One region of the Bradyrhizobium sp. WYCCWR 12699 genome, then DNA from elsewhere that is predicted to be linked to it. Evidence: riboswitches for the same ligand, from Rfam matches in the RefSeq annotation. Region 1 holds a riboswitch; each other region holds the start of a gene.

The links. Region 1 has a riboswitch for cobalamin ahead of RPS27_RS07955 (TonB-dependent receptor). Riboswitches for the same ligand answer to the same signal wherever they lie in the genome.
Region 2: it holds a riboswitch for cobalamin, as region 1 does, so the genes downstream of both, RPS27_RS33835 (energy-coupling factor ABC transporter permease) here and RPS27_RS07955 (TonB-dependent receptor) in region 1, are expected to answer to the same signal.
Region 3: it holds a riboswitch for cobalamin, as region 1 does, so the genes downstream of both, RPS27_RS33900 (DUF1636 domain-containing protein) here and RPS27_RS07955 (TonB-dependent receptor) in region 1, are expected to answer to the same signal.
Region 4: it holds a riboswitch for cobalamin, as region 1 does, so the genes downstream of both, RPS27_RS33815 (TonB-dependent siderophore receptor) here and RPS27_RS07955 (TonB-dependent receptor) in region 1, are expected to answer to the same signal.

The regions. Positions count from the first base shown of each region.
Region 1 covers NZ_JAVTJN010000007.1:80,776-88,831, reverse strand. The annotation lists gene RPS27_RS07955 (TonB-dependent receptor) at 1-1,563, opposite strand, end outside; cobalamin riboswitch at 1,677-1,891, opposite strand; gene RPS27_RS07950 (hypothetical protein) at 1,939-2,196, opposite strand; gene RPS27_RS07945 (fumarylacetoacetate hydrolase family protein) at 2,279-3,127, opposite strand; gene RPS27_RS07940 (hypothetical protein) at 3,233-3,442, opposite strand; gene RPS27_RS07935 (hypothetical protein) at 3,595-3,786, opposite strand; gene RPS27_RS07930 (adenylate/guanylate cyclase domain-containing protein) at 3,892-5,628, opposite strand; gene RPS27_RS07925 (lytic transglycosylase domain-containing protein) at 5,944-8,056, shown strand, end outside.
Region 2 covers NZ_JAVTJN010000039.1:632,034-639,331, forward strand. The annotation lists gene cobT (nicotinate-nucleotide--dimethylbenzimidazole phosphoribosyltransferase) at 1-57, opposite strand, end outside; gene cobF (precorrin-6A synthase (deacetylating)) at 68-817, opposite strand; gene RPS27_RS33835 (energy-coupling factor ABC transporter permease) at 860-1,537, opposite strand; cobalamin riboswitch at 1,574-1,793, opposite strand; gene cobA (uroporphyrinogen-III C-methyltransferase) at 1,839-2,570, opposite strand; gene RPS27_RS33845 (cobyrinate a,c-diamide synthase) at 2,567-3,877, opposite strand; gene cobM (precorrin-4 C(11)-methyltransferase) at 3,877-4,659, opposite strand; gene RPS27_RS33855 (cobalamin biosynthesis protein) at 4,656-5,024, opposite strand; gene cbiE (precorrin-6y C5,15-methyltransferase (decarboxylating) subunit CbiE) at 5,021-6,202, opposite strand; gene RPS27_RS33865 (cobalt-precorrin-6A reductase) at 6,201-6,947, shown strand; gene cobJ (precorrin-3B C(17)-methyltransferase) at 6,923-7,298, opposite strand, start outside.
Region 3 covers NZ_JAVTJN010000039.1:645,582-653,637, forward strand. The annotation lists gene cobW (cobalamin biosynthesis protein CobW) at 1-926, opposite strand, end outside; gene RPS27_RS33900 (DUF1636 domain-containing protein) at 923-1,297, opposite strand; cobalamin riboswitch at 1,390-1,610, opposite strand; gene cobO (cob(I)yrinic acid a,c-diamide adenosyltransferase) at 1,651-2,286, shown strand; gene RPS27_RS33910 (cobyric acid synthase) at 2,292-3,740, shown strand; gene cobD (threonine-phosphate decarboxylase CobD) at 3,729-4,694, opposite strand; gene cbiB (adenosylcobinamide-phosphate synthase CbiB) at 4,706-5,647, opposite strand; gene cobU (bifunctional adenosylcobinamide kinase/adenosylcobinamide-phosphate guanylyltransferase) at 5,769-6,272, shown strand; gene cobS (adenosylcobinamide-GDP ribazoletransferase) at 6,269-7,051, shown strand; gene bluB (5,6-dimethylbenzimidazole synthase) at 7,056-7,688, shown strand; gene RPS27_RS33940 (hypothetical protein) at 7,706-8,056, opposite strand, start outside.
Region 4 covers NZ_JAVTJN010000039.1:623,569-631,624, forward strand. The annotation lists gene RPS27_RS33800 (ABC transporter permease) at 1-938, opposite strand, end outside; gene RPS27_RS33805 (ABC transporter substrate-binding protein) at 956-2,557, opposite strand; gene RPS27_RS33810 (PepSY domain-containing protein) at 2,706-4,139, opposite strand; gene RPS27_RS33815 (TonB-dependent siderophore receptor) at 4,152-6,515, opposite strand; cobalamin riboswitch at 6,630-6,832, opposite strand; gene RPS27_RS33820 (histidine phosphatase family protein) at 6,905-7,477, shown strand; gene cobT (nicotinate-nucleotide--dimethylbenzimidazole phosphoribosyltransferase) at 7,470-8,056, opposite strand, start outside.

The DNA of each region.
Region 1 (8,056 bases):
AGGCGTGCGGAAGGCGCGCGCGGCGCGGCCGAACAGCGAGACCACGTCATTGAGGCGATGCTCGGCTCCCAGATGCAGCGCATATTGGGTCTCCTCGCTGGTCAGCGGCGACGCGCCGATGTCGGCGTTGAACGGCGCCGCCGCGTCGAAATTGTCGCGTGCCGCAAGCCTGACGTTCTGCACCCGCGCCCCGTAGGAGATGTCGGTCGTGGGCGCGACTCCCAATGTGTGCTGGAAATAACCGGCGACCGTCTGCTGCCTGAGGTCGTAATTGTGCCAGGCGGCGAGCCCCTGCCCGGCGCCGCGGTCCTGCCGGAAGCTCGCATCGTAGTAGTCGATGCCAGTCAGGAGCTGCGACGGCATGCCGAGCAGCAGGCTCTTCACGCTGAGCCGCGGCGTGATCGACCACGTCGTCAGGTTGGAATCGACATAAGTCGAGGTGAAGAAGGCAGGAACCGGCGCCGGGCTGGAGAAGAACGCGCTCTGCTGCTTCTTGTCGCGCACACCGCCGTCGACGATGAGATCGACGCCGTTGACCAGGGTCTTGGTGAAGCCGGCTGTCGCGCTAATGCCCTGCTGGTTGGCGTAGTTGAACGGCGTGCTGGTGCCTCGGCGGCTGGTCTTGAGCTCGTCGAGGCCGATGGAGGGATCGACGGTGCGGCCGCCCGGCAGGCGCAGCTCCTGATTGTCGCCGGTGACCGTGAGAAATGCCGTCAGGCCCGGCGTCGTGTAATTGAGATTGCCGACGCCATTCTGCTGGGAATAGCGATTGTTGTCGCGATAGCCGTCGGTGCTGACGGCATTGCCGTAGAACGAGGTCGACCACGGCCCGGAATTGAGCGAGGTCGAGACATTGCCGAGCCTGGTGTTGAACGAGCCGAAGCCGGCCTCGATGCGCGCGGTCACGGGCGGTCCGCCGCTTCCGGTCTTGGTGACGATGTTGATCACGCCGCCGACCGCGTTGTCGCCGTAGAGCACCGCGCCGGAGTTGCCGCGCGTGATCTCGATACGCTCGATGGAATTGAGCGGGATGGTGGAGAGGTCCACCTGCGCCATGTCGACATCATTGAGCCGCCGGCCGTTGACCAGCACCAGCGTGTTGGCGGTGGCAAAGGCGCCGAAGCCACGCAGGTCCACGCTGGTCTTGGCGCCGATCTGGCCGCCATAGAACGTCGTGATCTGGGCTCCCGGAGTCTGCGTGGCGATGATCTCGGCAAGCGTCTGCGACGGCGCATGCGCGATATCCGCGGCCGTGATGACGGTCGTGGCGGCTCCGACGATGCCGCCGTCACCCGCGACAGCCTCGGAGCCCGGGCCGGATGAGCCGGTGCCATTGCCTGCCGGCGCGACATTCGCGGCTCGCCGCGGCCTCGTCGTCTCGCCCTCACCGATCGCCCTGGCCCGCGTGCGGTTCTGATCGTCGGGCTTGCTCACCTCGACCGGCGGCAACTGCTCGGCGACAGCATGCTGGGCGAAGGCGGCGGAGAGACCGAGCGAATGGAGCGAGACGGATGCGAACAGGCCTACGCTGAGGCGCCGGGCAGCAGAAGCGAGACGGGACAATGTTGTAACCTCGGTATGACGTCGGTGGCACGTCACAGCGAACGAGGTTTCACGGCAGAGCGATGGGCTGCTCCGGTGAAGCCAATGTCTGTACTCCCCGACCGACATCCTCGCGTGTGACCACGGCTGACGGCAGGTCTCCTGGCTCGCGGGTCGTTACCTTGCGTCGCCTTCCCAGGACCGAGATTCCCAGTGGCACAGGACGAAAGATTCACCGCTTACAGTTGCGGGGGCAGCCGTGGCGTTGAGACAAATCCCGGCGTTGGGACGTCCCGCACCACATTCCCTTTTGATCTCCATGAGGAGAACCGTCACGATCATCTACGTGCCGTTCCGCCGGAGAGTCAATCGGCCAGTCGGTGTAGCAACTGCGGCTCAAGTCCGCCCTCGCAAACGCTGGGCCTGGGCCCAGGCGGCAGCGACATCGCGAGGCGGAACATCGACGCGCTTGATCGGGGTCAATTCGCCGGAGGCCGAGACGATCGCAGTCTCCTCGCGGCGGCAGCGCGTGCAGACAAAGCGAACCTCATGCGGCGACGCCGACCAGCTCGACCGCTTCACATTGGCCGCCATCGGCCAGGCGTCGCAATGCGAGCACGACACCAGAAATCGGCCGGGATCGAGCATACCCATTCCATCGGACTCCGCGTCCTGCCCTCGTCTTCAATGGCTAACCCATGTGAATCGTTCCGGTGCCCCAGCACCGTCGGTTCCGTCAGGCCTCGTCGGCGACGGCATTGCGCAGCAGGCCGACCTTGTCGATCTCGACCTCGACGACATCGCCCGCCTTCATCCAGAGCGGCGGGGTGCGCCGCGAGCCGACGCCGCCCGGCGTGCCGGTGGCGATGACGTCGCCGGGCTCGAGCCGGGTAAACTGCGAGCAATATTCGATCTGGCGCGGGATATCGAAGATCATCTGATCGATGGTGGTGTCCTGCACCACCTCGCCGTTGAGCCGGGTCTGCAGCCGCAGCGGCCCGACCTCTCCGACCTCGTCGGGCGTCACCAGGAACGGGCCGAAGGCGCCGGTGGCGGGAAAGTTCTTGCCCGGCGTGAACTGATGGGTATGGCGCTGGTAGTCGCGGACGCTGCCCTCGTTGTAGCAGGCATAGCCGGCCACATGGCCGAACGCCTCGGCGCGGGGGATGTAGCGGCCGGCCTTGCCGATCACGACGGCGAGCTCGCCCTCGAAGTCGAGCTGGGTCGAGACCTTCGGGCGGATGATGTCGGTGAGATGCCCGGTCTGGCTGTTGGCGAAGCGGCCGAACACGGTGGGATTGTCGACCTCGGTACGCCCGGTCTCCTTGCGGTGGTTCTCATAGTTGAGCCCGATGCAGAGGATCTTGTCGGGGTTCGGGATCACAGGCAGAAAGGCGATGCTGGCCAGCGGATGGCGCTTCGCCCGGGCTGCCGCGGCGGCGACCTCGGACAGAACGCCCGCGGCGATCGCCGATTTGAGATCGGGATAGCGATCGCCCAGCACCGCGCCGAGATCGGCCACGGCGTCGCCGTCCACCAGACCCCATGACGCCACGTTGTTGATTTCAAAGCTTGCGAATTTCATCCGATGTCCCCCTGCTCCAACCGACCCTATCAGGTCGAGATGGCGGGGACGATGGCGGCCGGGGATGGCGCGGTTGCGATCCCTGCAAGGCAGCAGGCGATGCGCTCAGCGCGCGCCCTTGAGGCTGCAGGAGGTCGTGCAGGTGACGGTTGTGCCGCGATCGCATGATTTGCAGGCATTGACGCACTGGTTCATGTCGCGGGGGTTGTAGCTGTAGTTCCGCAAGGGACAGACCGGCGTCGAGCCGGTGATGTCCTGCTCCTGGTCGCAGGCCGCCGTCATGAGCGCGATGATGATCACGGCAACGAGGCGCATGGGATTGCCCTGTGAGGCATGGCAAAACGACGTTCACGGCGCACGCTGCATTGCAGCGAACCCCGGCCTTCCCAACACGGGCACCGCCGATCAGCGACGCCCGCATGCCATTAGGATGCGCGCCAAACGTTAAGAACGGATTGCAGCTGGCCTCAGGCCGCCGCCTGAGTTTCCGCCGCCTTGGTCGCGATCGCCTGCCGCATGTCCAGCGCCAGCTGACGGTACTGCTCCGAAAGCTTCAGATAGAACTCGCGCTTGGTGCTGTCGGTGGCGAGCTTGGCGATCAGCTCGCATTCGGCGGTGAGCGTCTCGAACCGTTCCAGCCTGTCCTGAAGTTCTGGCATCGGCGTGTCCCCATCAAACGCCACAAGGACATCCAACCTAAGCCCGGGAAATAGGTCACGGCGAACATCGTTATCCCGTAGAAATAATTTTTCCGGTGCGGCAGGCTATTTGCTGTCGAGGCGCCAGGCGCCGTCCCATCCCTGGTCCGGCGGGCTCGCCTCGAACTGCGCGATGCGGCCGAGCATCGTGCGCGAGGGGCCGTCGCCGGGGACGGCTTCGAGCGCCGCGCCAAAGGCCGCGCGCGCCGCATCGAAGCGCCGGGCGCGATAGGCGGCGAGCGCCTCGGCATAGTGCGTGCGCAAGCCAAATTGCGCATCCGTGAGCGCGCCAGCCCTCGCCATCACCTCGAAGATCGTCTGCGGCGCGGTCTGGCCGGCGACTGCCAGGCGATCGATTTCGCGCAGCTCGAGCTGCGATCCGATCGCCTCGGCGGTGGCCTGCGAGATCAGGATGCGGGTGCCGTAGACCTTGTTGACGGCTTCCAGCCGCGAGGCCAGGTTCACGGCATCGCCCATCACCGTGAAGCTCATCATCAGCTCCGAGCCGATGCTGCCGGTCAGCACCTCGCCGGTTGCGATGCCGATCCGCAAATCGCACGGCGCGGGCATGGCGCGAATGCCGAGCAGGTCCGGCAGCTGGCGCTGCAGCGCGGGCACCTGGTCGGCCATCTCGATGGCCGCGGTGCCGGCAAGCAGCGCCTGCTCGCCCTCCTCGATGAAGGGCGGGCCCCAATAGGACATGATGGCGTCGCCGATATATTTGTCGATGACGCCGCGATTGCTTCGGATGGGAGCGGACATCACCGTGAAATAGTGGTTCATCACCCTGACGAGGCCGCGCGGCGTCATGCCTTCGCTCATCGAGGTGAAGCCGCTCATGTCGCAGAACATGATGGTCATGACCCGGCGCTCGCCGTCGATCGCGACCTCCGGCCGGTCGATCAGCCCCTGCACCACCTTGGGATCGATGTAGCGGCCAAAGGTCTCGCGGATCCGCTCGTTGTGGCGGAGCTGCTCGGTCATGCGGTTGAAGGCCGCGGCGAGCTCGCCGATCTCGTCCTGGGTGGAGACGGTGATGGTCTTGTCGAAGCGGCCGGCCTCGATCTCGCGGGCACCGGCGAGCAGCAGCCGCACCGGGCGCGTGATGCCGCTGGACACCAGAAGCGCAAAGATCAAGCCGACGATCGCGGCGAGCAAGGTCACGACGCCCGAAACGACGATCGCCTGATGCTGGCGGCTGATCACCTGCGACGTCGAGAAGAACACCTGCGCCAGCATGTCGGCGCGGATCGCGTCGATCTTGCGGTTGAACGCGTCGCGCAAGATATCGAGATGCTCCAGCGTGCCGCGGGCCGCGGGCATGTCCTTGGCGTCGACCTGCTTGACCAGTCTGGCATTGCCCTCGTCCAGATCGCGCCGCAGCTCGGCCACGGCACTCTCGATCCGGACGTCGACCCGCGCCAGCGCGGCATTGTCGGAATAGGTTCTGGGATCGTCGATGATCGCGTTGATGAGCTTGCGCGCGGTCTCGGCCTCCTCCTCGAACTTGCGGTCCAATGCCTGGAAGTCGCGAAGCCGCGCCGCATAGGCCTCCTCGTCCGACGAGGATCCCATTCGGGTCATCACCATCTGCCGCAGCGCGAGCGCCCGCTCCAGAGAACGGATGTTGGCGCGGGCGAGATGGCTGTAGGCGGGGATATAGCGGTTGGTCAGCTCGTCGAGGAGGACGCCGACCTGGCTCGACATCACCATCGACAGGATCGAGGTGACCAGCATCAGGACGATCAATCCGAGGGCGATGCCGACGATCTTGCGCCGGATCGACTGGTTGAAAATCGGCATAGGTGCAGGGGGCAAAGGGTGAAAGGACGGAACCGGGCACTCAATACACCGGATTTGGTCCAGGGAACACGCGCATCTGCGCATCCATGACGCGGTGAGCCGTCGGTAAGCGGCCCGCGAGCCAATGCGTTAACAAAGGTTAAAGAGATTGTCCTTTCCGAGGTTCCCCGGTTCCAATCCGTATTTTGCCGCATTGTTGCGACAGCGTGAAGGATGCGAAACGATGCCGTCGCATCGTTTGCCGTCGTCTTTGATTCTCAAGCCGCATGTCGTCGCGGACCTTGGTTTGTAATGGTTTCGCAGGGGGACCATGGAATGAACCAGTGCCTACGCTCGCTCGCGTGTGTCGTTGCCGTGGCCGCATTGGCCCTCCTTCCCACCGAGCTCGCGGCGAAGAGCAGTCACAAATCGTCCGCGCCGAAGAAGTCGCATGAGGCCAAAGCCGGCAAGCCGCGTCATGCAGCTAGCGGCAAGGCGCGGCATGTCAAGCAAGCAAATGGCAAGCCTGCCGAGGCCAAGCGCAAGTCGAAGAGTAGCGACGAGCCGTCCAGCAAACCGGCGTTGCCGCCACTGACCGGCGACCTCGCCGCGCTGAAGGACGCAATCGACCTCGCGCGCAAGGGCAAGACCGAGGACGCAAGCGCGGCGCGCGATCGCCTTGCCGATCCCGCGGGGCAGAAGCTCGCCGACTGGTTCATGCTGCGCCATTCCGAGAGCACGGCGAATTTCAAGCGCTACGCCGCCTTCCTCGCCGCCAATCCGGACTGGCCGAGCCGCACCCTGCTGCGCCGCCGCGCCGAGGCGCGGCTGTGGCAGGAGAAGAGCGATGCGGCCACCGTGCACAAATTCACCATGGACCGTCCGATCAGCGCCAAGGGCAAGTTCGCGCTCGCCCGCGTGCTGCTCGCCGAAGGCGATACCGACCGGGCCACGCGGCTGGTGCGCGAGGCCTGGCGCACGGACGAATTGTCCGAGCGCAGCGAGGAGGATTCCTACGAGGCGTTCCGCGATCTCCTGACTGCGGACGATCATCGCGCCCGCATGGACAGGCGGCTCGGCGCCAAGGACTACGCCGGCGCCCGGCGCGCCGCAAAACGGCTCGGCGAGGATGCGCTCGCGATCGTCAAGGCCTGCGCCGCCGTGACCGGCAAGGCCAGCAAGGCCAAGGATCATCTCGACGACGTGGCGACCGATGCACGCCGCGATCTCGGCTATGTGCTGTGCCGCGCGCAATGGCACCTGCAGAAGGATCGCATCGACGATGCCGCCGAGGTGATCCTGGCGGCCGCGCCCGAGACCATGGCGGCGCAGGATACCGATGCCTGGTGGCGCGAGCGCCGCCTGCTTGCGCGCAAGCTGCTCGACCAGGGCAAGGCGAAGACCGCCTACGACGTGGTGCGCACCGCGGCTGTGCCGGAGAAGGAAGTCTACCGCGTCGACTACCACTTCATGTGCGGCTGGATCGCGCTGCGCTTCCTCGACGATCCCAGGACGGCGATGGTGCACTTCGCCGCCATCGACGAAGGCTCGGCCAATCCGATCGCGCTGTCGCGCGCCCATTACTGGCGTGGCCGCGCCGCCGAGGCGATGGGTGCCGTGGCCGATGCGCGCATGAGCTATCGGGCGGCATCGCGCTATCCGACCGCCTATTACGGCCAGCTCGCCCGTGCAAAGCTCGGCCTCGACCGCATCGAGCTGCGCCCGCCCTCGCCCGTCCTGGCCGCCGCCGATACGCCGCCCACGGACGAGCGCGTGCGTGCCGCCGACATGCTCTACGGCATCGGCGAGCGCGACATGGTGTTCTACTACGCCGAGGATTTCGCCAAGGAGAGCACCGACGTCACCGCGCTGGAAGCGCTCGGCGAGCTCGCCGGACGGCGCAGCGATGCGCGCGTCATGTTGGAGATCGGCAAGACGGCGCTGGCGCGCGGGCTCGCGCTCGACCATTACGCGTTTCCGACCATCGGCATCCCCGAGCACCGGCAGGTCGCGCCTGCGATCGAGACCAGCGTGATCTATTCGGTGGCGCGCACCGAAAGCTCGTTCGACCAGCGCGACAAGTCGGCCGCCAACGCGGTCGGGCTGATGCAGGTGACGCCGGAAGCGGGACGCGATACCGCCAAGCGTTTCGGCCTGACCTATGACTGGGACAAGATGGTCTCCGATCCCGTCTACAACACGCAGATGGGCGCGGCCGAGCTCAGCGCGCTGTTGTCGGAATATCGCGGCAACCAGATCATGACCTTCGCCGGCTACAATGCCGGCCGTGGCCGGGTGCGCGAATGGGTGCAGGCCCGCGGCGACCCCAGGGATCCCAATGTCGATCCGGTCGACTGGGTCGAGCGCATCCCGCTGTCGGAGACGCGCAACTACGTCCAGCGCGTGATCGAGAACGTGCTGGTCTACCGCGCAAGGTTCGAGGGCAGCG
Region 2 (7,298 bases), on a different contig from region 1:
GTCGCGATGGACCGCGGAGATCTCGGGGCATTTCTGGGTGACCCAGTCGGGGAGCATGCTGCCTCGCTTAACGCGTACGCTTGAGAATGTAGCTGTCCATGATCCAGCCGTGGCGCGCGCGCGCCTCCTGGCGCACGGCCACGATACGCGGGCCGATTTCGGCGAGCGCGCCGGATAGGATGATCTGATCTTGCATGCCGAGATAGGCGCCCCAGTAAATGTGGAGGCTATCAGGATCGAGCGACTGGAACGCCGTGCCGCCGTCGAGCATCACCACCACGGTGTCGACACCTTGCGGCCAGCCGCCTTCGCGCAGGCGCCGTCCCGTCGTGACCAGAAACGGCTCGCCGATGTCGTTGAGCGGCAGCGCATGGGCCGCGCACAGCGCCTGGATCGAGGTGATGCCGGGCACGACTTCGATTTTAGGCAAGGGATCGAGCCGCCGCGCAATGCGCAGCGAGGAATCATACAGCGAGGGATCGCCCCAGATCAGCAGCGCGACCTTGCCCTCACCCTTGAGATGATCTCTGATCGCTTTCGACCAGGTCGCGGCAACCGCATCGTGCCAGTCGTCCACGCCCTTGCGGTAATCCGCTTCCTCGGTGTCGCGCACGGGAAGATCGAACTCGGCGATACGCGTCGTTTGATTGGTCAGGACATCCGCGCAGATCGTCCGCCTGAGATCGGCGAGATCGGACTTCGCCGTTCCCTTGCGCGGGATCAGGACGAGATCGGCGGCGTTGATGGCTTCAACGGCGGCGCGCGTGAGCTGGCCAGGATCGCCGCAACCGATGCCGATCAGGGAAAGCGTGAGCATCGCAGGCGCCGGGGGCGGCCATGACGGCCGCCCCTTGTCTCTTTAGGCCGCGTTATGCAGGCGCGGGGTGACGAAGCCCGGCGCGGTGACGCCGCGCAGCGACTTCGCCAGCGCCAGCACGGCCAGATCAGCCAGCGGCTCGATCACGATGACCAGCGCGTAAGAGGCGGCGAACGTCGCGATGCTGGCGAGGTTGCTCATCGCAAAGCCCGAGCCATAGAGCGCCCAGAACGCGACCCAGCCGATCACGCCGGCCTGATAGGTCGTCGACAGCGCCAGCGCCTGGCGATACTTCAAATCGACATAGGCGGTGTTGCGCGGGATGATCCGCGTTGCGATCGCCTGGATCGCGAACAGCGGCACCAGGAGCGTCGTGACGTTCATGCCGTATTGCGGGATGTCGGCCGGCTCGAAGAACACGCCCTGAAGCAGCAGGCCGAACGCGAGGCCAAAGGCGGCGGGCGCCGCACCGAACAGCAGGAACAAGGTCGAGCCGAGAATGAAGTGGACCTCGGAGATGCCGACCGGGAAGTGCGGCAGGATCTCGAAGAAGACGAAGACGAGAACCGTCGTGGCCAAGGTGCGCGCGGCGAACGACGTCATGCCCTGCTCGCGTACGGTCTCGGCCGCGAGCTTCAAGGCAACGCCGCCTGCGGCGATGCCGGTTGCGTAACTCAACACGAGCTTGGCGCCCGTCACGATCCCGGGTTCGATATGCATGGCTCAGATCCTTCCTGCCGTCACACCCGACGGCCTTGGCCTCAAAACGTGCAGGGCCGGTCTCCTGGCTCGCGGTTCACTGGGTTCTCCGGCCTTCCCGGGCCTTGCGGCCCAGTGGCTGATCGGAGCCCCTCACCGCTTACAGTCGCGGGGGCGGCTGGGGTTTTGAGCGCCGCAACTTGGTCCGCCCATCCCCATTCCCGATTATGCTCCGGCGCTTTGCGCCGCGTTGAGCACCATGCCCCTCCTGTGTGCTCCTTTCGGCGCGCCTGCGTCAAGAGGCGAAGGGCGGCCGCGGCCGTCACGACGGATAATCCCCCGCCAGCGCGCCGAACAGGATCACGGCGGCGGTGGAAGCGGCGCCGCCGCGGGCAAGCTGCTCGGCAAGCTCGGCAATGGTGGTGCGGACCAACCGCTCGTCGGAACGGCCGAGGGATTCGGCGACCAGCGCCGGCGTATCCGCGGCGAGTCCGTGCGCGATCAATTTTGCGGCAAGCGCCGGAAAGGTGCGCCGGCCCATATAGACCACGGTCGTCGCTTCAGGATCGGCCAGCGCCCCCCAATTCAGGTTCGGCGGCAGCTCGCCGGTGACGTCCGCGCCGGTGATGAACTGCACCCGGCGCGAGGTGTGGCGCCTTGTCAGGGGAATGCCGGCCTGGGCCGCGGCGGCGCAAGCCGAGGTGACGCCGGGGACGATCTCATAGCCGATGCCGGCTTCGCGCAGCGTCTCGATCTCCTCCTCGAGCCGGCCGAATATCCCGGCATCGCCGGACTTCAGCCGCACCACGCGCGCGCCCGTTACCGCATAGTCGACCAGCAGACGGTTGACGTGATGCTGCTTGGTCGAAGGCCGCCCTGCCCGCTTACCGACCGCGACGAGATTGGCTTCGGGCCGGGCGAGATCGAGGATCGCGCCCGAGGCGAGATCGTCATAGAGCACGACGTCGGCCTCGCGCAGCCGCGCGGCGCCCTTGAGCGTGAGCAATTCAGGGTCGCCGGGTCCGGCGGAGATGAAGGAAACGAACCCGTTCACCGGTCCTCCGCGATCAGATGAAAGAACGTGCCGCTGACATGGCCGCGCAGCGAGCCGGTCTCGGCGATGATTGCACCCGTCGCATCATGCACGACCGCGAGCGGCGTGTCAGGCTGGGCGAGAATGGTCGAATAGTGAAACTCGTGGCCGCGCAGACGCGCCCCGGCGCGATGTCCCGGCATCGGCGCGGCGAGCGTCGCGAGGCGATAGCCCAGATGCATGCGGCGTTTGGCAAAGCTGGTCTCGAGGCCAAGCAGGTCTGTCATCTCATGGCGGATCCCGTCCGCGTCGGTCAAAGCGGCTCCCAGCACCATATAGCCCCCGCATTCGCCATGCACGGGCCGCGTTTCGGCGAAGGCGCGCAGGCCCTCGCGAAACCGCGCATTGGCCGCGATCCTGCCGGCATGGAGCTCGGGATAGCCGCCCGGCAGCCAGCACACATCGGCGCTCGCGTCCGGCGTTTCATCGGCCAGCGGCGAGAACGGCACGATTTCGGCGCCCGCCGCGCGCCAGGCTTCCAGCATGTGCGGATAGACGAAGGAGAACGCGGCATCGCGCGCCAACGCAATGCGCTGGCCGGGCGGCACCACGTTCAGGCCATCCGCGGCCGGCCGCGGCGACCATCCGGCTGCGGAGCGCAACACGGCATCGAGATCGACATGCTCGGCGACGAAGCGCGCGGCTTCGTCGATCAGCTTGCCGATCTCGGCCTGCTCTTCGGCCTGCACCAGGCCGAGATGCCGCTTCGGCAGGCTGATCTCGGCATGGCGCGGCAGCGCGCCGAACACGGCGATGCCGGCATCATTGAGCGCACGCCGCACCAGGTCTTCATGGCGCGGACTGGCGACACGATTGAGCACGACGCCCGCGAGGCGCACACCGGCGCGGTAATCACGCAGGCCTGCGGCGATCGCCGCCGCTGTCTGCGCCTGTCCAGAGGGGTCGATCACCAGCAGCACCGGCCAGCCCAGCATCTCCGCAATGTCGGCGGTAGCACCGGTGCCGCAGACGCCGCGCGCGGCGACGCCGTCGAACAGGCCCATCGAGCCCTCGGCGAGCACGACATCGGCATCCGCGCCGCGGCTGACGAGATGGGCGATCGTTCCGCGGTCCATCGCCCAGCTATCGACATTGACGGAGGCGCGGCCCGTCGCAGCCGCGTGGAAGGCGGGATCGATGTAGTCGGGGCCACTCTTGAAGCACTGCACATTCAGGCCGCGATGGCGCCAGGCGCGTGCGAGCGCCAGCGTCAGCGTGGTCTTGCCGACGCCGGAGGCCGGCGCGGAGATGACAAGGCCCACCGCCATCACGACGCCTCCGGAAAGCGCGGCTCGATGCCGACGGGCCGATAGCGACGGTCGTAGTCGGCGGCGTAGAGGCGGCTCTCGTCAAAATCCGCAGCGCCAAGCGTCTTGCCGACCAGGATCAGCGCAGTACGCTCCATCTCCGCGCCGACTGCTGCATCGAGCGTGCCGAGCGTCGCGCGCACGATACGCTGGTCCGGCCAGCTTGCGCGCCAGACGATCGCGACCGGACAATTTTCGTCGTAATGCGGCGTGAGCTCGGCGACGACTTGGTCGAGCAGGTGAATCGACAGATGGATCGCGAGCACCGCGCCGGTCGCGGCGAACGCGGCCAGCTTCTCGCCGTCAGGCATTGCACTGGCGCGGCCCGGCGTGCGCGTCAGGACGACCGTCTGGGCAAGCCCCGGTAGGGTCAGCTCAGCCTCGAGCGCCGCCGCAGCGGCGGAGAAGGACGGCACGCCCGGCGTGACCGAAAAGGGAATGCCCAGCGCACGCAGGCGGCGGAGCTGCTCGCCCATCGCCGACCAGATCGAGAGATCGCCGGAATGCAGCCGTGCGACATCCTTGCCCTCGGCATGCGCCGTGGCGATCTCCGCGATGATCTCATCGAGCGACAGCGGCGCGGTGTTGACGATGCGCGCGCCGGGAGGGCAATGCGCAAGCACCCCCTCAGGGATCAGTGAGCCCGCATAGAGACAGACCGGACAGGCCGCGATCAGGTCGCGGCCGCGGAGGGTCAGCAGATCTGGCGCGCCGGGCCCGGCGCCGATGAAATGCACCGTCATGCGCCGTCTCCTTCCGCGATTGCGGCGGTTGCGGCGCGATCCTGCGAGACCGCCCGCGTCGCAATCAGCCGCGCGCGAGGGCCAGCCACCGCGAGGGCCGCGGCTTCTGCGACCGATCCGGTCCTGAACTTCTCCATCACGAGATCCGACTGGCTCGGCGTTGCGATCCCGGCCAGCATCTCAGCCGGAACAGCCTTGATCGGCACACCGCACTCGCGCGCGAGCTGCTTTAGCGGCTCCGCGTCGGCCTTGTCGCTGACAGTCGCCATCGCTGCGAGACCTTCGGGACCGCCCGCCGCCCGCAGCGCATCGCGCAGCGAGGCCAGCGTGACATCTCTCCTGAACCCGAAGCCAGCCACTTTCATCGGGTCACACTCCATTGCACCACAGGCCGTGCAGCTTCCCAGGAACGATAGCGGCCGAGCGGCGCGGAATGCGCGATCTCGACCCGCATCAGCTCGCCGCCATGGCCCTGCTGTAGCTCGCCGAGCAGCGCTTCGGTTTCCAGCGTGACCGAATGTGCAACAAGCCGCATTCCAGGCACGAGGCGCAACCAGATGGCATCGAACATCGCACGATCGAGGCCGCCGCCAATGAAGACGGCATCCGGCGCTTCCAGCTTAGCGAGCGCATCGGGCGCTTTCCCCGTGACGACGCTGATCCGATGCGCCAGCCCGAACGCAGCGGCATTCTTGCTGATATTCGCGACGCGATCCTCGCGTGCCTCGATGGCGGTCGCCGTCCCGCCGCACAGCGCCCACTCGACCGAGATCGACCCCGATCCCGCGCCAATATCCCACAGCCCTTCGCCCGGACGCGGTGCCAGCGCCGAGAGCGCGAGCGCGCGCACGGAGCGCTTGGTGATCTGGCCGTCGTGGACGAACAGATCGTCCGGTAACCCTGAGCTGCGGGGAATGCCTTGCGTGCCCCTCGCCCACAAAGCCACCGCGACCAGATTTGAGGTCACCTCCTCGGCAAAGAGGTCGACGCGATGTTGGTCCGTATATTCCTGTGGCCCGCCAAGCGCCTCGAGTGTCCACATCAGCGAGGCGCCCCATCCGCGATCGGTCAGCCATTTCGCGAGAGCATCAACCGCCGTTGCGTCACGCATCAGGCAGATGATGCGCGCGTCTCGCGCCAGATGCGGCACGAGACGCTCGAACGGCGCGGCATGGAGGCCAATGCATATCGTGGTCTCCAGCCGCCAGCCTAAGCGCGCAGCCGCGAGCGAAAACGTCGACGGTCCCGGATGCGCGATCCACTCGTCGCTACCGAGTCTCTCGGCGAGAACAGCGCCTGCGCCGTACCAGAACGGATCGCCAGAAGCGAGCACCACTGTCGGCCGATCGCGGCAGCTCAGCACGACACCGGCATCGAATGGCGCTGGCCACGCACGGCCGCGACTGCCCACGCCGGCGAGCGCGAGGTGCCGTTCCCCGCCAAAGACGGTTTCGGCATCGGCAAGCGCCTTTCGGCTTGCTTCCGACAGCCCGGCAAGGCCATCTTCGCCGATACCGATGATGGTCAGCCAGGGATCAGCCATGATGCGCGCCCTCATACTGGGCGGGACGGCCGACGCGAGCTCGCTCGCAGCCGAGGTCGCGCGCGCACGCATTGATGCCGTCTATTCGTACGCCGGTCGCACTCACGTGCCGGCCGATCAGCCGCTGCCGACCCGCATCGGCGGTTTCGGCGGCGTCAGCGGGCTTGCGGGTTACATCCGCGACGAGCGCATCACGCATGTGATCGACGCGACGCATCCATTCGCTGCCGAGATGAGCCGCAACGCGCTCGAAGCTTGCGCGGACACCGGGACGCCGCTGCTCGCGCTGGAGCGCGCGCCCTGGGGCAGCATGTCCGGGGACAATTGGATCGAGGTTGCAGATATCAGTGCCGCCGCCGCCGCTCTGCCCGAGGCGCCCGCGAACGTGTTCCTCGCCATCGGCCGCCAGCATATCGCGCCGTTCGCGATGAAGCCGCAGCATGCCTACACGCTGCGCTTCGTCGATCCGCCGGAGGCGGCCCTGCCCTTCGCCGCTGACGTGATCGTGTCGCGCGGGCCGTTCACGCTTCACAGCGAGCTCGAGATGCTGCGCGCCCGCGAGATCGCGTGGATCGTCGCCCGCAATTCCGGCGGCGATGGCGCGCGTGCGAAGGTCGACGCGGCCCGCATGCTCGGCCTTCCCGTGGTCATGATCTCGCGGCCGACGCTGCCCGAGCGCCGACGGGTCGAGAGCGTCGCTGAGGTGATGCAGTGGCTCGGTCATTCGACCCGCCTCGGTGCATAGACCCAGCGGCCGACACGGCGCGTCTGCGAATTGCCGACGATCACCAGCGTGCGCATGTCGGCCATCTCCGGCGCCGCTTCGTTCAGCGTCACGGTCACGATCTTCTCGTCGGCCGCGCTGACCGCGCGCGCAAAGATCACGAGGCGCTCGCCGCAGCCGGCCTCCTTCAGCGCCGCCAGCGCGCGGCCAAAGCCCTCGGGCCGGCTCGCCGATCGCGGATTGTACATCGCAATCGAAAAATCGGCTTCCGCTGCGAGGCGCAGGCGCTTTTCGATCACAGGCCAAGGCTTGAGATTATCCGAGAGGTTGATCGCGCAGAAATCATGGCCGAGCGGCGCGCCGGCTCGCGCA
Region 3 (8,056 bases), on a different contig from region 1:
TGGCGCACGCGCTCGCCCACGGCCTGCAGCAATAGGCGCATCGGCTTGCCGGCGACCGCGATATAGCCCTTGGCGCGCAGCACGTTCTGCTCGCGCGCCAGCTTCTGCACCGAGGCGACCAGCGCGTCGATGTCGGCGACCTCAGGGAGATCGATCACGACGGAGGCGAAATCGTCATGCTCGTGCTCCTCCTCGCCGTCGTGATGCGAGGGACGTGCGGCGAGATCGTTCTCGGCGGCAGCGCCGAGGCCGAGGATCACGCGCGCGTCGATCGCGCCGTCAGTGACGGGCAGCATCGGCACGCGGCGCGGCATCTCGGCGGTGATCACAGCCTTGGCTGCTTCGATCCCGGCGGCGCCCGCAAGGTCGGCCTTGGTCAGCAGCACGATGTCGGCGCAGGCGATCTGGTCCTCGAACACTTCCGACAGCGGCGTCTCGTGGTCGAGATTTTCGTCCGCCGCGCGCTGCGCTTCGACCGCATCAGGATCGGGCGCGAAGCGGCCGGCCGCGACGGCCTCGGCATCGGCCAGCGCGATCACGCCGTCGACCGTGATGCGCGAGCGGATCTCGGGCCAGTCGAACGCCTTCAAGAGTGGCTTCGGCAACGCCAGGCCCGAGGTCTCGATCAGGATGTGATCGGGCCGCACCGGGCGCGCCAAGAGCTGCTCCATGGTCGGAATGAAATCATCGGCGACGGTGCAGCAGATGCAGCCATTGGCGAGTTCGACGATGTTCTCTTCGGGGCAATTGGCGTCGGCGCAGGACTTCAGGATCTCGCCGTCGACGCCCTCGCTGCCGAATTCGTTGACGAGCACGGCGAGCTTCTTGCCATTGGGGTTTGCGAGCAGATGCTGGATCAGCGTCGTCTTGCCGGAGCCGAGGAAACCGGTGACCACCGTCACAGGGACTTTTGCGAGCGAGCTCATTCGGCGGCCTCCGGCACGACGGCAACAGGGGGAATGCGGGCAAGCGACTGCTTGCGGAAGATTTCGGGACGGCTGCGCCAGGGCACGAGGCCATCGGGCGCGGCCGCATAGGCCGCTGCGCCTGCGACCACGTCCTGCGCATTCGTCTCGGACAAGCGGCCATAGACATAGGACCAGCGGCCGGGCGCGCTGAGCGCGACCGAGCAGCCCTGGCTGCATGCAGAGAGGCATTCGACGGGAACCACATTGACGCCGTCGGGCACGCCGGCCTCGAGGATCGCACCATGCAGGCGCTTGCCGGGCGTCGTCTCGCCTTCGCCGAGCGTCTCGCCGGCACGGCAGGTGATGCAGACATGAAGTGTGACGGTCATCGCCTCTTCCAGATATCAGCGGGAGGCGATGAGGCACACGGACCATTCTTCAGAAGGCCCGTTTCCCCGTCGCGGAACACCCCGTCCGCCGGTCCAAAACTCGTCGCGCTGGCAGGTCTCCCGGCTTGCGGAGCAGGGTTTTGCCCTTCGATCCCCGCCTTCCCGATTCCCGTGGGAATCAGTGGCTTCGGGCATCTCTCCGGTCACGGTCGCGGGGGCGGCTGCATTTTGGACCCTAATCTTGCCGATTCGGACCCTATCGCATTCCCTCTTCGCCTGTCATAGGACAGGAACCAACGCCGGGCCACCATTTGCCGGTGGCCGCCTCTTGTCAAGCCGAAGGACCGGGACCCATGACGCCTGAACCGGATACCCAAACAACCGAGGATACCGACGTCAGGCACGCCCAGAAAATGGCGAAGAAGAAGGCCGCCCGCGACAAGATCATGGCGACCAAGAGCGGCGAAAAGGGCCTCATCATCGTCCACACCGGCGCCGGCAAGGGCAAGTCCTCCTCGGCTTTCGGCATGATCGTGCGCTGCGTCGCGCACGGCTTCCCCTGCGCCGTCGTGCAGTTCATCAAGGGCGCCTGGGACACCGGCGAGCGGCGCCTGCTCACCGGCCATTTCGGCGAGCTCTGCCAGTTCCACGCGATGGGCGAAGGCTTCACCTGGGAGACGCAGGACCGCGCCCGCGACATCGCCGCCGCGCGCGCCGGCTGGGAGAAGGCCAAGGAGCTGATCCTTGACGAGAGCCTGCGCATGATCGTGCTCGACGAGATCAACATCGCGCTGCGCTACGACTATCTCGACATCGCCGAGGTGGTGGAGTTCCTGACGACCTCGAAGCCGCCGATGACTCACGTCGTGCTCACCGGGCGCAACGCCAAGGACGAGCTGATCGAGATCGCCGATCTCGTCACCGAGATGACGCTGGTCAAGCACCCCTTCCGCTCCGGCATCAAGGCGCAGGCCGGCGTCGAGTTCTGAAGTCGATGGCACGGGCGCTGATGATTCAGGGGGCCGGCTCGGACGTGGGCAAGTCGCTCATCGTCGCCGGTCTCGCGCGCGCCTTCACGCGGCGGGGCTTGCGTGTGCTCCCCTTCAAGCCGCAGAACATGTCGAACAACGCGGCCGTCACCGTCGATGGCGGCGAGATCGGCCGCGCGCAGGCGCTGCAGGCGCTCGCGGCCGGCGTCGAGCCGCACACCGACATGAACCCGGTGCTGCTCAAGCCCGAGACCGATGTCGGCGCGCAGGTCATCGTGCATGGCAAGCGCATCGCGACGGCGCGCGCGCGCGACTATGCGGCCATGAAACCCTCGCTGATGGGCGCGGTGCTGGAGAGCTTCGAGCGGCTGAAGGCGCGCGCCGATCTGGTGCTGGTCGAAGGCGCCGGCAGCCCGGCCGAAGTGAATCTGCGCAAGGCCGACATCGCCAATATGGGCTTTGCGCGCAAGGCCGACGTGCCCGTCGTGCTGATCGGCGACATCGATCGCGGCGGCGTCATCGCGCAGCTCGTCGGCATCAAGACGGTGATCGATCCTGACGATGCCGCGATGATCCAAGGTTTTGTCATCAACAAGTTCCGCGGCGATCCCACGCTGTTCGACGACGGCTACAGGCTGATCGAAGAAAAAACCGCCTGGCGCGGTTTCGGCGTGCTGCCCTGGTTTGCCTGCGCCGGCGAGCTGCCGGCCGAGGATGCGCTGGGGCTCAGCGACGCGCGCAAGCCGGGCCAGTGCAAGATCGCGTGCCTCGCGCTGTCGCGGATCGCCAATTTCGACGACCTCGATCCGCTCAAGCTCGAGCCTTCAGTCGATCTCGTGATGGTGCGCCCCGGCGAAGCAATCCCCGGCGACGTCAGGCTCGTCATCATCCCCGGCTCGAAGTCCACCCGCGGCGATCTCGACTTCCTGCGCGCGCAGGGCTGGGACATCGACCTGCTCGCGCATCATCGCCGGGGCGGCCACGTGCTCGGCCTCTGCGGCGGCTACCAGATGCTCGGGCGCAGCGTCGCCGATCCCGACGGCATCGAAGGGCCCGCGGGCGACACGCCGGGGCTCGGGCTGCTGGATGTGGAGACGGTGATGAGTCCGCAGAAGACGCTGACGCGTGTCGCGGCCGTGCATGCCGCCACGCAGCAGCCGATCGAAGCGTACGAAATCCACATCGGCCACACCGACGGCCCCGATTGCGCACGTCCTTTCGCGAAGCTGAACGACGAGCGCGAAGGCGCGGTCTCGCGCGACGGCCGCGTGCAGGGCAGCTATCTGCACGGCCTGTTCACCTCGGATGATTTCCGCAAGGCGTACCTGGCAAAGCTCGACATTCCCGCCGGTAACGAGCCGTATACGGCCCGGGTCGAGAGCGCGCTCGAGGCGCTGGCCGATCACATCGAAAAGCATCTCGACGTCGAAGACCTGCTCGCGCTAGCACGCTAGCGCCTCTCCGAGCCGCGACCATTCGCTTTCGCTGCCGGGAAGGCCGAGCCTCAGCCATGTCGGATTGTGCGTGAACACGCGCGACCAGATATGGCGATGTGCCAGCTTCTCCTGCGCAGCACGTGCGTCCGGCGTCTCGTAGAGACGAAACAGCGACGCGCCGCCGACGAGCCGCCATCCCTGCGCCCGCGCCATCTCGTCGAGACGAACGCAGTCGCGCGCAAGCCGCGCGGTCGTGGCCTCGGCCCAGGCATCGTCGTGCAGCGCGCGACAACCGATGGCGATCGCTGCACCTGAGACCGGCCATGGCCCCGAAGCCGCCGCGAGCTTGGCCACATCAGCCGCACTGCCAAGCGCAAAACCCAGCCGCAGGCCGGCCAGGCCATAAAACTTTCCGAACGAGCGCAGGACCAGCAGTCCAGGCCGACCCGCCTCGGGTGCAAGCGACAATGCGGGGACAGCATCGGCAAAGCTCTCGTCGATCACGAGACGGCCGACGCCCGGCAGCAGTGCGAGCAGATCCTTTGGCGCATGATTCCGGCCGTCGGGATTATTGGGATTGACGACGATGGCGAGGTCTGCGCCTTCAAGCGCATCGAGCTCGCCGACCTCCTGCACATCCCAGCCCGCGGCCGACAGCACGCCCGCATACTCATTATAGGTCGGAGCCAAGATGCGCGCGCGGCCAGGCGACATGAGCTGCGGCAGCAATTGAATGGCGGCCTGCGCGCCGCCAAGTGCGACGATCGGCGCGCGTGTGCGGTAGGCGTGCCGCGCGGCCTGATGCAGAGCGTCGGTTTCGGCTCGCGACGGCAGCGCCGTCCACGCGCGCGCCGTCACCTCGCCCACGGGATAAGGCAGCCGGTTGATCCCGGTCGACAGGTCGATCCAGTCCTCAGCGCGTCCGCCAAAACGCTGCTGGGCCAGATCGAGATTTCCACCGTGCTCGCGCATGCCCCGTTCTTTCACGCGAAGGCCAGGATCGCAAGCACGCCGGCCAGCAGCAACATGGCGCGGCGGTAAACCGTTAGTCCCTCGCCGATATCCGCGGCCAGCGGATCGCGCGCGCCTTCATTGAGCCAGGGCTCGTTCGTGATGCTGCCGTGATAGATGCGGGGGCCGCTGAGCCGTACACCGAGTGCGCCGGCCATGGCCGCTTCCGGCCAGCCCGCATTGGGCGAGCGGTGACGGCGCGCATCCCGCGTCATGCACGCCAGCGCTTCGGATCGTCGCGGCGCCAGCAGCACGAACAGGAATCCGGTCAGGCGCGCCGGGATGAAGTTGACGATATCGTCGATGCGCGCGGCGGCCCAACCGAAGGCTTCGTGGCGCTCGCTGCGATGGCCGATCATGGAGTCCAGCGTGTTGATCGCCTTGTAGCCCAGAATGCCGGGCAATCCGAACAGCGCGCCCCAGAACACCGGCGCCACGATGCCGTCGGACGCGTTCTCTGCAAGGCTCTCGATCGCCGCACGCGCGATCCCGGCCTCATCGAGCGCCGCGGGATCGCGACCGACGATACGCGAAACCGCCTCGCGCGCGGACGCAATGTCCCCGGCCAGCAACGGAGCCGCGACCGCCGCGACGTGATCGTGCAACGAGCGCAGCGCGGCCAGGGGCCAGGCCAGGACACCGACCAGCACGATCTGGATCCAACCCGCGGGCAGCAAGACCTGAATCATCCAACCGATCGCAACGGCGGCTGCGATCACCAAGAGCGCTCCGGCGATACCGGCCGCGCGGCGGAGCGCCGGCGGATCGGAGGCACGATTCCAGCTGCGATCGATGGCGCCGATCAGCCGCCCCAGCCAGGTCACGGGATGGCCGATCCGCGCGAACAGCCATGACGGCCAGCCCAGGAGGGCATCCACCGCCATCGCCACCACCATCGCGCCCGCAAAGCCCATCCCGCCTCCTGTCCCGCCCCTGTTGCGCAAAGCGAGGGCCAAGCGCAACCCCCTCCGCATCTGATTTCGGCTTTGTCTTTGGCGGCGATTGATGGTTAGTCAGGCCCTCGAGGAGAGTTTCATGGCCGTCATCTTGATCACGGGCGGAGCCCGATCGGGCAAGAGCAAGCGCGCGGAAATGCGCACGCGCGCCTTTGCCGGCCAGCCGGTCTATGTCGCGACGGCCGAGGCGCTCGATACCGAGATGGAGGCGCGCATCGCGAAGCATCGCGCGCGGCGCGGAACCGACTGGCTCGAACGCGAGGTGCCGCTCGATCTCGTGTCCGCACTGGCCGAGACGGACGGCGGCGGCGCACGACTCGTGGACTGCCTGACGCTGTGGCTCTCCAATCTGATGCATGCGACGCGCGACTGGGAGCATGAAGTGACCGAACTCGCCGCCGTCCTCCCCCGCTTGAAAAGCCCCGTCGTGTTCGTCACCAATGAAGTCGGCCTCGGCATTGTCCCCGACAACGCACTGGCGCGCAGTTTTCGCGACGCCGCCGGCATCATGAACCAGATGATCGCTGCGGCCGCTGACGAGGTCGAGTTCGTCGTCGCCGGCCTGCCGATGAAATTGAAATGATGCCGCGCGCAGAACTCCTCAAAGACATTGTCGCCGATCTCAGGATGGCGGCGTCGTTCGTCACGATCCTCCCGGTGGCATCGTTGAAGCCGGCGGCTGACGGCGCCATCGCGCGGGCGACCTGGGCGCTTCCCTTCGCGGGACTGCTGGTCGGCCTTGCCGGCGCCTTCGTCTACAAGGTCGCCCTCCGTTGCGGGCTGACACCGAACCTTGCTGCCCTGCTCGCCCTGGCGACCACCACCCTCATCACCGGCGCGCTGCACGAGGACGGTCTCGCAGATACCGCCGACGGACTTGGCGGCGGACGCACGCGCGAGCGCAAGCTGGAGATCATGCGTGACAGCCGGATCGGAACGTACGGAGCTTGCGCGCTGATCTTGTCGTTCGGCCTGCGCTGGAGCGCGCTCGCGACGATCGCCGATCCCTTCGCCGCCGCGCTGGCGCTGTGCGCCGCGCATGCGGCGGCGCGCGCGGGCGTGCCGGCCTTCATGTCGCTGGTGCCGCCCGCGCGGCCAGACGGGCTGTCAGCGAGCGCCGGCGTGCCGCCGGGCCGCAGCGTCGCCATCGCCTTCGCGGTTGGAACGCTCGCGCTCGCCCTGGCGTTGGGGCCAGGCAAGGCGCTGGTCGGCCTGGTCCTGCTGTCGCTCGCCGGATGGACGTTGGCACGGCTGGCCATCCGCCAGATCGGCGGGCAGACCGGCGACATTCTCGGAGCGTTCGAGCAGATCGGCGAAATCCTGATCCTGCTGGTCGCCGCAGCCTTTCAGATCGGACGTTGACCCCATGGTCGAGTTCGACGACAGCTTCCGCCGGCAATTGCACGAGCTGTTCGTGTGGCGCCGCGACGTCCGCCGCTTTCGCAGCGATCCGCTGCTGGAGGGCGCCATCGCAGGGCTGATCGAGACCGCCTGCCTGTCACCTTCGGTCGGCCTCAGCCAGCCCTGGCGCTTCGTCATCGTCGACGATGCCGCACGGCGCCGGGCCGTGATCGAAGACTTCAGGGCATGCAATGCCGATGCGCTCAGTTGCTATTCCGGCGAGCGTGCCGCGCGTTATGCCACGCTGAAACTGTCGGGCCTCGAACAGGCGCCCGGCCATCTCGCCGTGTTCGCCGACAAGGCCAGCGACACCGGTCATGGCCTCGGCCGCGCCACCATGCCGGAGACCACGGAATATTCCGTCGTTGCCGCGATCACCGCGATGTGGCTCGCCGCGCGCGCGGAAGGCATCGGCCTCGGCTGGGTGTCGATCCTCAACCCGGATCGCATCCATGCCATTCTTGACGTGCCCGAGACCTGGAAGTTCATCGCCTATCTCTGCATCGGCTATCCCGAGGTCGAATGCGACCAACCCGAGCTCGAACAGGCGAAATGGGAGCACCGGCGGGGCGCCGACGAGTTTACCTTGCGGCGCTGAGACGAACGGGATATCCGCTACGGCAGCTCGACGATCTTGCGCTGCATGAGCATTTTCAGGGCCGCGCCCACCCCGCATCGCATGTCCTTCAAATTGGGATCAAAGGTGGCGTCACGTCCGAACTTTCCGGACACGTACAAATTGGTGCAGCCCCAGACATACGGCGACCTGGCATTGTGGTTTCGATAGCCGAGCCCGTTGAAGCTTTCCAGCCGGTACAAGACCGTTCCGATGCCGGACCAATCGAGACCTTGCCAACCAAGGAGGGTGAGATAGTCGATCGTGCTATCCTCCCAAGAGAACGGCGGATCGCCTGAGGGTCGTCCCTTTGGGACGTTCACGGTTTTGGCCGACAGCGGATCGCCGTT
Region 4 (8,056 bases), on a different contig from region 1:
TAGCGAATCCTCGGGTCAACGAGCGTATAGATGACGTCGATCATCAGATTGACGAGGACGTAGACGAAGCTGAACAGCAGCACGATGCCCTGGATGACGGGATAGTCGCGGCGCAGGATCGCATCGATCGTGAGGCGGCCGAGGCCGGGAATCGCGAACACGCTCTCGGTCACCACCGCACCGCCGATCAGGAGCGCGATGCCGATGCCGATCACGGTCACGATCGGCACCGCCGCGTTCTTCAGCGCGTGAATGAACAGGATGCCGCCTTGCCCCAAACCCTTGGCCTTGGCCGTGCGGATATAGTCCTGCTGCAGCACTTCGAGCATGGCCGCGCGGGTGATGCGCGCGACCAGGGCGATGTAGACGCAGCCGAGCGCGATGGCCGGCAGGATCAAATTCTCCAGCCACGGCCAGAAGCCTTGATTGAGCGGCGTGTAGCCCTGCACCGGCAGCCATTCAAGCTCGAGGGCGAAGATGTAGGCGAGCATGTAGCCGACCACGAAGACGGGCAGCGAGAAGCCGAACACGGCAAAGCCCATGATGACGCGGTCGATCAGGCTGCCGGCCTTCCAGGCCGCCACCACGCCGAGCGGCACCGCCACCACGATCGTGAGCAGCAGCGTGACGATCATCAGCGACAGCGTCGGTCCGAGCCGCTGCCCGATCATCGCCGAGACCGGCAAATTGGTGAAGATCGACGTGCCAAGATCGCCGTGCAGGATGCGCCAGACCCAGCTTCCGAACTGCACCAGGAACGGACGATCGAGGCCGAGGCTCTGGCGGATGCGCTCCACATCCTCCGGGCTCGCCTGATCGCCCGCGATCACCACGGCGGGATCACCCGGCGCGATGTAGAGCAGGCTGAACACGAACAGCGCGACGATCGCCATCACCGGCAAGGTCGCGACGACGCGACGGAGGATGTAGGAGAGCATCTGGCTTCAGCACACCATCATGCGGACTTCGACACGCCCCAGAAGAACGGCAGCGGCCCCTTGGCGATGCCGGAGACGTTCTTGCGCCACGCCGTGTAGGTCAGGAAGAAGCCGGTCGGCGCATAGACGACATCCTCGATCGCCGCCTTGTTGACCCGCCCGATCGCCGCCTTCTCTTCCTCGACACTCTTGGCGTCGAACCAGCCTGCGATCTCCTTCTCGGTGTTCGGGCTGTTGGGCCAGCCGAACCAGGCCTTGTCGCCGTTGGCGCGGATGGCGGTGTAGGCCGCGGGCGTGATGCAGTCGGCGCCGGCATGCCAGCTGTGGAACATGTTCCAGCCGCCCTGCCCGGGCGGCGTCTTCGCTGCACGGCGAGAGCCGACCGTGCCCCAATCGGTCGCGACGAAGTCGACATTCATGCCGAGCCGCTTCAACAGATCCGCAGTGACGTCGCCCTGCGCCTTGGTGATCGGCTGGTCCTGCGCGACGAGACACGTCACCGGCTGGCCGGAATAGCCGCTTTCGGCCAGCAGCTTCTTGGCGGCATCGAAGTCGCGCTTGCCCTTCAGGATCTCGCCGCCCATCTCGTTGTACACGGGCGTATCCGGCGTGAAGAAGCCGGGCAGCGGCTTCCACAAGGCGTTGTCGTCGCCGACGATCGCGCGCATGTAGTCTTCCTGGCTGAGCGCCATCAGCACCGCGCGCCGCGCCCGCACGTCGTTGAACGGCGCGAACAAATGGTTCATGCGGAACGAGCCGATATTTCCGAGGGGATCGCCGATGTCGACGCTGATGTTCTTGTTCTTCTTCAGGACGGGCACGAGATCGGCGATCGGGTTCTCCCACCAGTCGACCTCGCCGTTCTGCAAGGCAGCCGCCGCGGTCGCGGGGTCCGGCATCACGATCCATTCCACGCGATCGACCAGGATCTGCTTGCCGCCGGCGAGCCAGGAGGCCTTCTCCTGCCGCGGCACGTAATCGGTGAACTTCTCGAACACCGACTTGGCGCCTGGGACCCACTCGCTCTTGGCGAACTTCATTGGACCCGAGCCGACATATTCGGTGATCTGCTTGAAGGGATCGGTCTTGGCGATCCGTTCCGGCATGATGAAGGAGCACGGCGCGTTGTTCTTGGCGAGCGCATAGAGCATTTTCGGGAAGGGCTGCTTCAAGACCCATTTGAAGGTGCGATCGTCGACGGCCGTCAGTTCCTGCTGGATGGCGATGATCATCAGCCCCATCGGATCGCGCGCAGCCCAGCGTGACAGGCTGGCAACGGCGTCCTTGGCCAGCACCGGCTCGCCATCGTGGAACTTGAGACCGGGGCGCAAGCGGAACGTCCAGGTCTTGCCGTCGTCCGAGGTCTCCTCGGACTCGATCATCTGGCGCTGCGGCTGCAGCTGCGCGTCGATGCCGTAAAGCGTGTCCCAGACCAGCGCCGCGGCATTGCGCACGACATATTGCGTGCCCCAGATCGGATCGAAATTGGCGAGATTGGCCTGCGGCACGAAGCGGAGGGTACGGGCTGATGCGCCTTGCGCGATCGCCGGGGCCGAGAGGCCGGTCAATGCCAGACCGCCCGCGCCGGCAAGTCCCTTCAATACGGTCCTGCGATCCATGACGTCCTCCCAGTAATGCCGTGATGCCGGCCATCATTGGCCAAGGGCAGGTGAAACCAGAACCCATTGGCGTGCAAATGGTATGCCACTAACCGGACCTTCGCCAGCGGGATCTCACCGCCATTCGGGCCGGCTGGTTCGCCTGAAGTCAGACCGTCAGAGAAAGCCGCAGGCGCCGCCAGCCGATGACGACGCCGGTCATGGAAAACACGAATCCGAGCGCACAGAGCCCGACGATCAGGATATCGCGCAGAAGCGGATGCGCCATGAGGATCGGAAAATCCAGCGTATGCAGCGCGGCGTAGAACCAGCGATAGGCGCGCCGCGAGGCATCCAGCCTTTGCAGCACATTGCCGTCGGCGCCGTCGATATCGAACCAGAGCTCGCCGCAATGCGCCCGGTAGACCGGCGCACTTGGTACAGCGGATCGCGCGGGATAATCATCATTGCCGGCCAAAACGCCTGGGATGCCGCAATCTTTGGCAAGGCGGGACGTCAAGCCCCGAACCTCGCCCGCGCTCAGGACACCGGCTTGTCGCGCATCGGATGTATCTTTGGTCCTGATCAATTTCTGCGAAGCCAGCGCGAGCCGATCGCGACGATAGACCTCGCCATCGAAGCCGAACCATTCGGCTTCCCAGACCGATGACGTCAGCGGCGTCCGCTCCAGCGACAGTGCCTCCGTCCAGCCGGGCACAGCGGCTGCGACTCCAGCTTCCGAGCCCGTCAGCTGTCCGCGCGAGAACAGCCGGCCATGGTCCATCGAGAGCCAGCCGCTGAAGATCCAGCTGAGCACGAAGAGCGTCACGGCAAGGCCAAGGACGTGATGCCATGCGTGCCACCCGCGATAAGGCGTTGCGGGGCGGCCATTCCTCGTCCTGATCTGCGCGATTCCGAGCGCCGCACCCAGCACGGCTGCGATCAGGGCCAGCAACGACAATGTCCAGACGACGCCGTCCCACAGCGCCCAGTTGCGTCTCAGCACCGTCGGATAGATCCAGTGCAGCACGCTGCCGGCCCAATTCCAGCCGCGCTCATTTCGCGTCGTATCCAGGACGACCTCGCCGGTGCGCGAGGAGACATAGAGCTCCGTTCCCGCGGCATCGCCGAGGGCGATGCGAAACAACGGCCGGTGACGATCGAAGCCGTTCGGCACGGTCCACTGATCGTAATCCGCTTTCGCGAGCAACGTTGCGTGCGCGGCATCGAGCCCGCGGTTGCGGGCGTGATCCCGCCCGATGGCGAGCGCCACATCGGAGGACACCACTTCTGCGTCGCTCCCGTCGGAGCCGCGCACGGCGCGCAGGCGCGATGGTCCCGTAATGACATAAGCGAGCCCATCGCTTCGCCGGATCAGCCTGACACGCGTGGCGTCCGTGATTCCGCTCGCGACGACGGCATCGGCAACCGCGATCCGCGCATCCGTCCGGTCCAGCGGCGCAAGGCCGGCAAAGCGCTCCGCTTCCGTCAGCGACGGAAACGGAACGAAGTGCATCACGATTCCCGTCGCGAACCACATCGCGAACAGCAGGCAGAACGCGATCCCGAGCCAGCGATGCAGCAGGACGATCGCGGCCATCATGCGGTCAGCGCCCTACCATTTGAACGCCGCCGAGAGTTCATAGGTGCGCGGCGCGCCGAGCAGGATCTGGTCGGGATAGAACGGATCGCCCCAGATCGCGTAGCGCTTGTCGGTGATGTTGCGGACGCGGAAGGTCAGGCGGGCCTGGTCGACCGCACCAAACACGGTCTTGGGAATGTCGACGAAGGCGTAGACGTCGGCGACGGTGTAGGCCTTCATCGTCACCGTGTTGGCGTCGGTGTTGTAGCGGTCGCCGACGTGGCGGCCGGTGATTCCGAGCTCCACCGGCCAGGGCGTGAAGAACCGATACGATGCGCCGGCATTGGAGACGATGCGCGGTACGTTCGGCGGCGTGTTGCCGGAGAACGATCCGCCGACGAAGTCGTAATCGGCATAGCGCGCATCGACATAGGCGATGTTGCCCCACAGCCGCAGCGGATCGATCGGACGCACCGAGGCGGCAAGCTCGACGCCCTTGGACTCCTGCCGCCCGGCGATATTGAGCGCCTGCCCGCCGGCGGCGGCATAGACGTTCTTGCGCAGGATGTCGTAGGCCGAGAACGACCATTCCGCCCTGTTGTCCCAGAACAGGTGCTTGACGCCGGTCTCGTAGGTGCGCGCGGTGGTGAGATCCAGCGGCTGGGTCGGACCAAGCAGGAAGATGTTGTTGGCCGAGACGTCCGCGCCGGTGGCGTATTGACTGAAGAAGGTCAGGCCCGGCACGGCCTCCCAGGTGTAGCCGATGCGTCCCGTCACCGGCGCCCAGTCCTTGGTGTAAGGGAAACCCGCGTTCACAACCCCTGCCGCGTCGGTCGAATTGCGGTCGAGCCCGATATGCTCGACACGCAGGCCGCCGATCAACGAGAAGGTTCGCGTCAGCTTCAGCCGGTCCTCGAACGACAGCGCCTCGTTGTCGATCCGGGCGGTCTGCTGCTTGGTCGTGAGCGTGCCGTAGAAGCCGCGGTTGGGATCGACGAGGGACACGGAATCGCCGGGGAAATTGGCGGCGCCCGGCCTGACGAAATCGAGATAGCTCGAAGACAACGTCGTGACCAACCGGTTGTCGAAGCCGGCGATGTCTGTGTCCCAGATCAGGTCTGTGACATTGCCGACGAGACGCTGCCTATGGGCGACGTAAAAGCGCTCGCGATCGACCAGGTTCGTTCCGGAATTGAACGCCTCAACCTCATTGTTGAACCACGTGCGCTCGGCGCCGTAGCCATAGGCTTGGCTCTTCAGCATGAGGTCAGGCGCCAGCTTCAGCTCGAAGCCACCGCGGAGCCACACTTCCTGCGCCACGTTGCGATTGTCGAGAACGTTGTAATTGGTGTTGAAGGTGCGGTCGTCGATGGTGACGGCGCCGAGGTTGGTCTTGTTGTAGTTCGAGACGTAATTGCCGGAGACGATCCCGCTCGTCGCATGCGAGCCGCTGAAGGCGACCGGCACAAGCGGTGCGCCCCAATAGGCCTTGCCGCGATCCTCGCGATATTCGATCGCGCCCCAGATCTTGAGGCTGTCGGAGATGCGGTAGTTGAGCTGACCCGACACATCCAGCATCTTGGTATTGGTGTCGTCGACAAAACCGTTGAGCGAGGAACGGCTGATGTCGAAGCGGTAGTCGAGGCCTTGCACGTTGGTGCTGCCGCCCGAGCCGTAATGCGCGCGGAACGAGTTCAGCGAATCCCAGGAGAAGTCAGCCTCGTTCCGGATCGGTCCGGTATGCGGCTGCTTGGTAACGAAATTGATCGCACCGCCGGCGGCGCCCTCGCCCGACATCAGGGACGCCGGTCCCTTCAAGAACTCCACGGCTTCCAGATTGGCGGTGTCCATGATCCGCGAGGTCATGTTCTGCGGGCCGATCTTGATGCCGTTGTAGAGCGTGTTGATCTGGCTGTTGGTGAAGCCGCGCATCGAGAAGCCCGCCGGCTCCCCCGGCGCATCCCCGGAGGTGACGCCGACCGCGCCCTGCGCCACCTCGGACACGGTGCGATAGCCCTGCTCGCGCATGGTCTCGGCCGAGATCACCTCGACGGTCGCGGGCGTCTCGCGCACCGTCAGGCCGAGCCGCGAGGCGCTTTCGGCCACCGCATTGCTGTTGAGCGGTGTCGCCGCCTGCGTCTGTACGCCATCGCCCGGCACCGAAGGCTTTGGCGCTGCCGTCACAGCGGATCTGCGCGACGACGCGCGGAGGGCGCTTTGCCCCTCCCGGCCAGCAGGCTTCGCCTGCTTGCGAGATTGGGCCGGCGAGATTTCGACCGCCGGCAACCGTTCGCGAGCCTGCTGCGCCATCGCGGCGGGCAGATCGGCCACTGCCAACGTGAGCGCTGCGGAGGCGATCAGGAAGCGACGCGGTCGTAGGATGCGGATGGAAGACACGGCACAAAACCTCGGTATGACGTCAGTGGCACGTCACAGCGAACGAGGTCTCACCTTGGGCCTTGCAGCCGTCCGATGAAGCCGAATGTCTGTACTCCCCGACCGACATCTTCGCGTGTGACCACGGCTGGCGGCAGGTCTCCTGGCTCGCGGGTCAGTACCTTGCGTCGCCTTCCCGGGACCGAGATGCCCAGTGGCTCGTGATGCAAGATTCGCCGCTTACAGTTGCGGGGGCAGCCACGGCATTGGGGACAATTTCCCCGCACCGTATTCCCTTTTCATCCCCCCTCGGGGAAACCGTCGCGAGCATCTAGGATTACCATCGCGACGGAGTCAATGTATCCCATGCGCTGTTATTGCCACAGCGACCAACTTCCTTGGAGATGAGCATGGAAGGCGAGACCTTCCTCTGGCTGATCCGGCATGCGCCGGTCGACGGCATCAAAGGCACCATCCACGCCGCCGACGCACCGGCCGACCTCGGCGATCGCGCGCAATTGGAGGCGCTGCAGCGCCATCTGCCGCGGAATGCCGCAAGCTATGCCAGCCCGTCGCGGCGCACGGTCGAGACGGCGCGCGCGCTGGGGCTCGAACCGGAGCTGGTCAGCGAATTCCGCGAGCAGGATTTCGGCGACTGGACCGGCCATCGGCACGACGCGCTCGCTGCGACCGGCGGCGAGACTTACGCCCAGTTTTGGAATGATCCGGCCGGCGGGCGGCCACCGGGCGGCGAAAGCTTTGCGGATCAAGTCACGCGTGTCCGGCTCGGCCTGTCGCGGATCGGAGCCGGACCGGCCACGCTCGTCGTGCACTCCGGCACCATCCGCGCCGCGCTCTGCATCGCGCTGGATCTCACGCCGCAAGCCGCCTTGCGCTTCGTGATCGATCCGCTGTCGCTGACCCGGATCGATCGCCTCGCGACCGGATGGCGTGTCGTCTCGGTCAATCAGCGGGTCAGCTAGGCCTGTCCGGCACATTGGCTTCGGCAAAGGTCGCCATGCCGTTGTGAAGTGCGCAGGCGCTGCGCACCAAGGGCAGCGCGATGGCGGCGCCCGATCCCTCGCCGAGCCTGAGATCGAGGCTGATCAGCGGCTGCACGTTCAGCGCGCGCAGCACCAGCCGGTGCCCCTGCTCGGCCGATTGATGCGACGGCAGCAGGAACGGCTGGCACGACGGATTCAGCCGCACCGCCGCGAGCGCTGCGACCGACACGATGAAGCCGTCGATCAATACGGGAATGCGGCGCTGCGCGGCCGCGATGATCGCGCCCGAGATCGCCGCGATTTCGAGACCGCCGACGGCGCACAGGATTTTTTCGGGCGAAACGCCTGCAACGCCATGATGCGCGATCGCCGCGTCGATCACCCGCGCCTTGTGCGCCCGGCCGGCGGCATCGACGCCGGTGCCGCTGCCCGCGATCTCCTCGGCGCTGATACCGAGCAGGCTCGCGGCAATCGCTGCCGATGTGGTGGTGTTGCCGATCCCCATCTCGCCGAAGATCAGGAGATCAGGCGGGTTGGCCGCCGCACGCGCGACCGCGC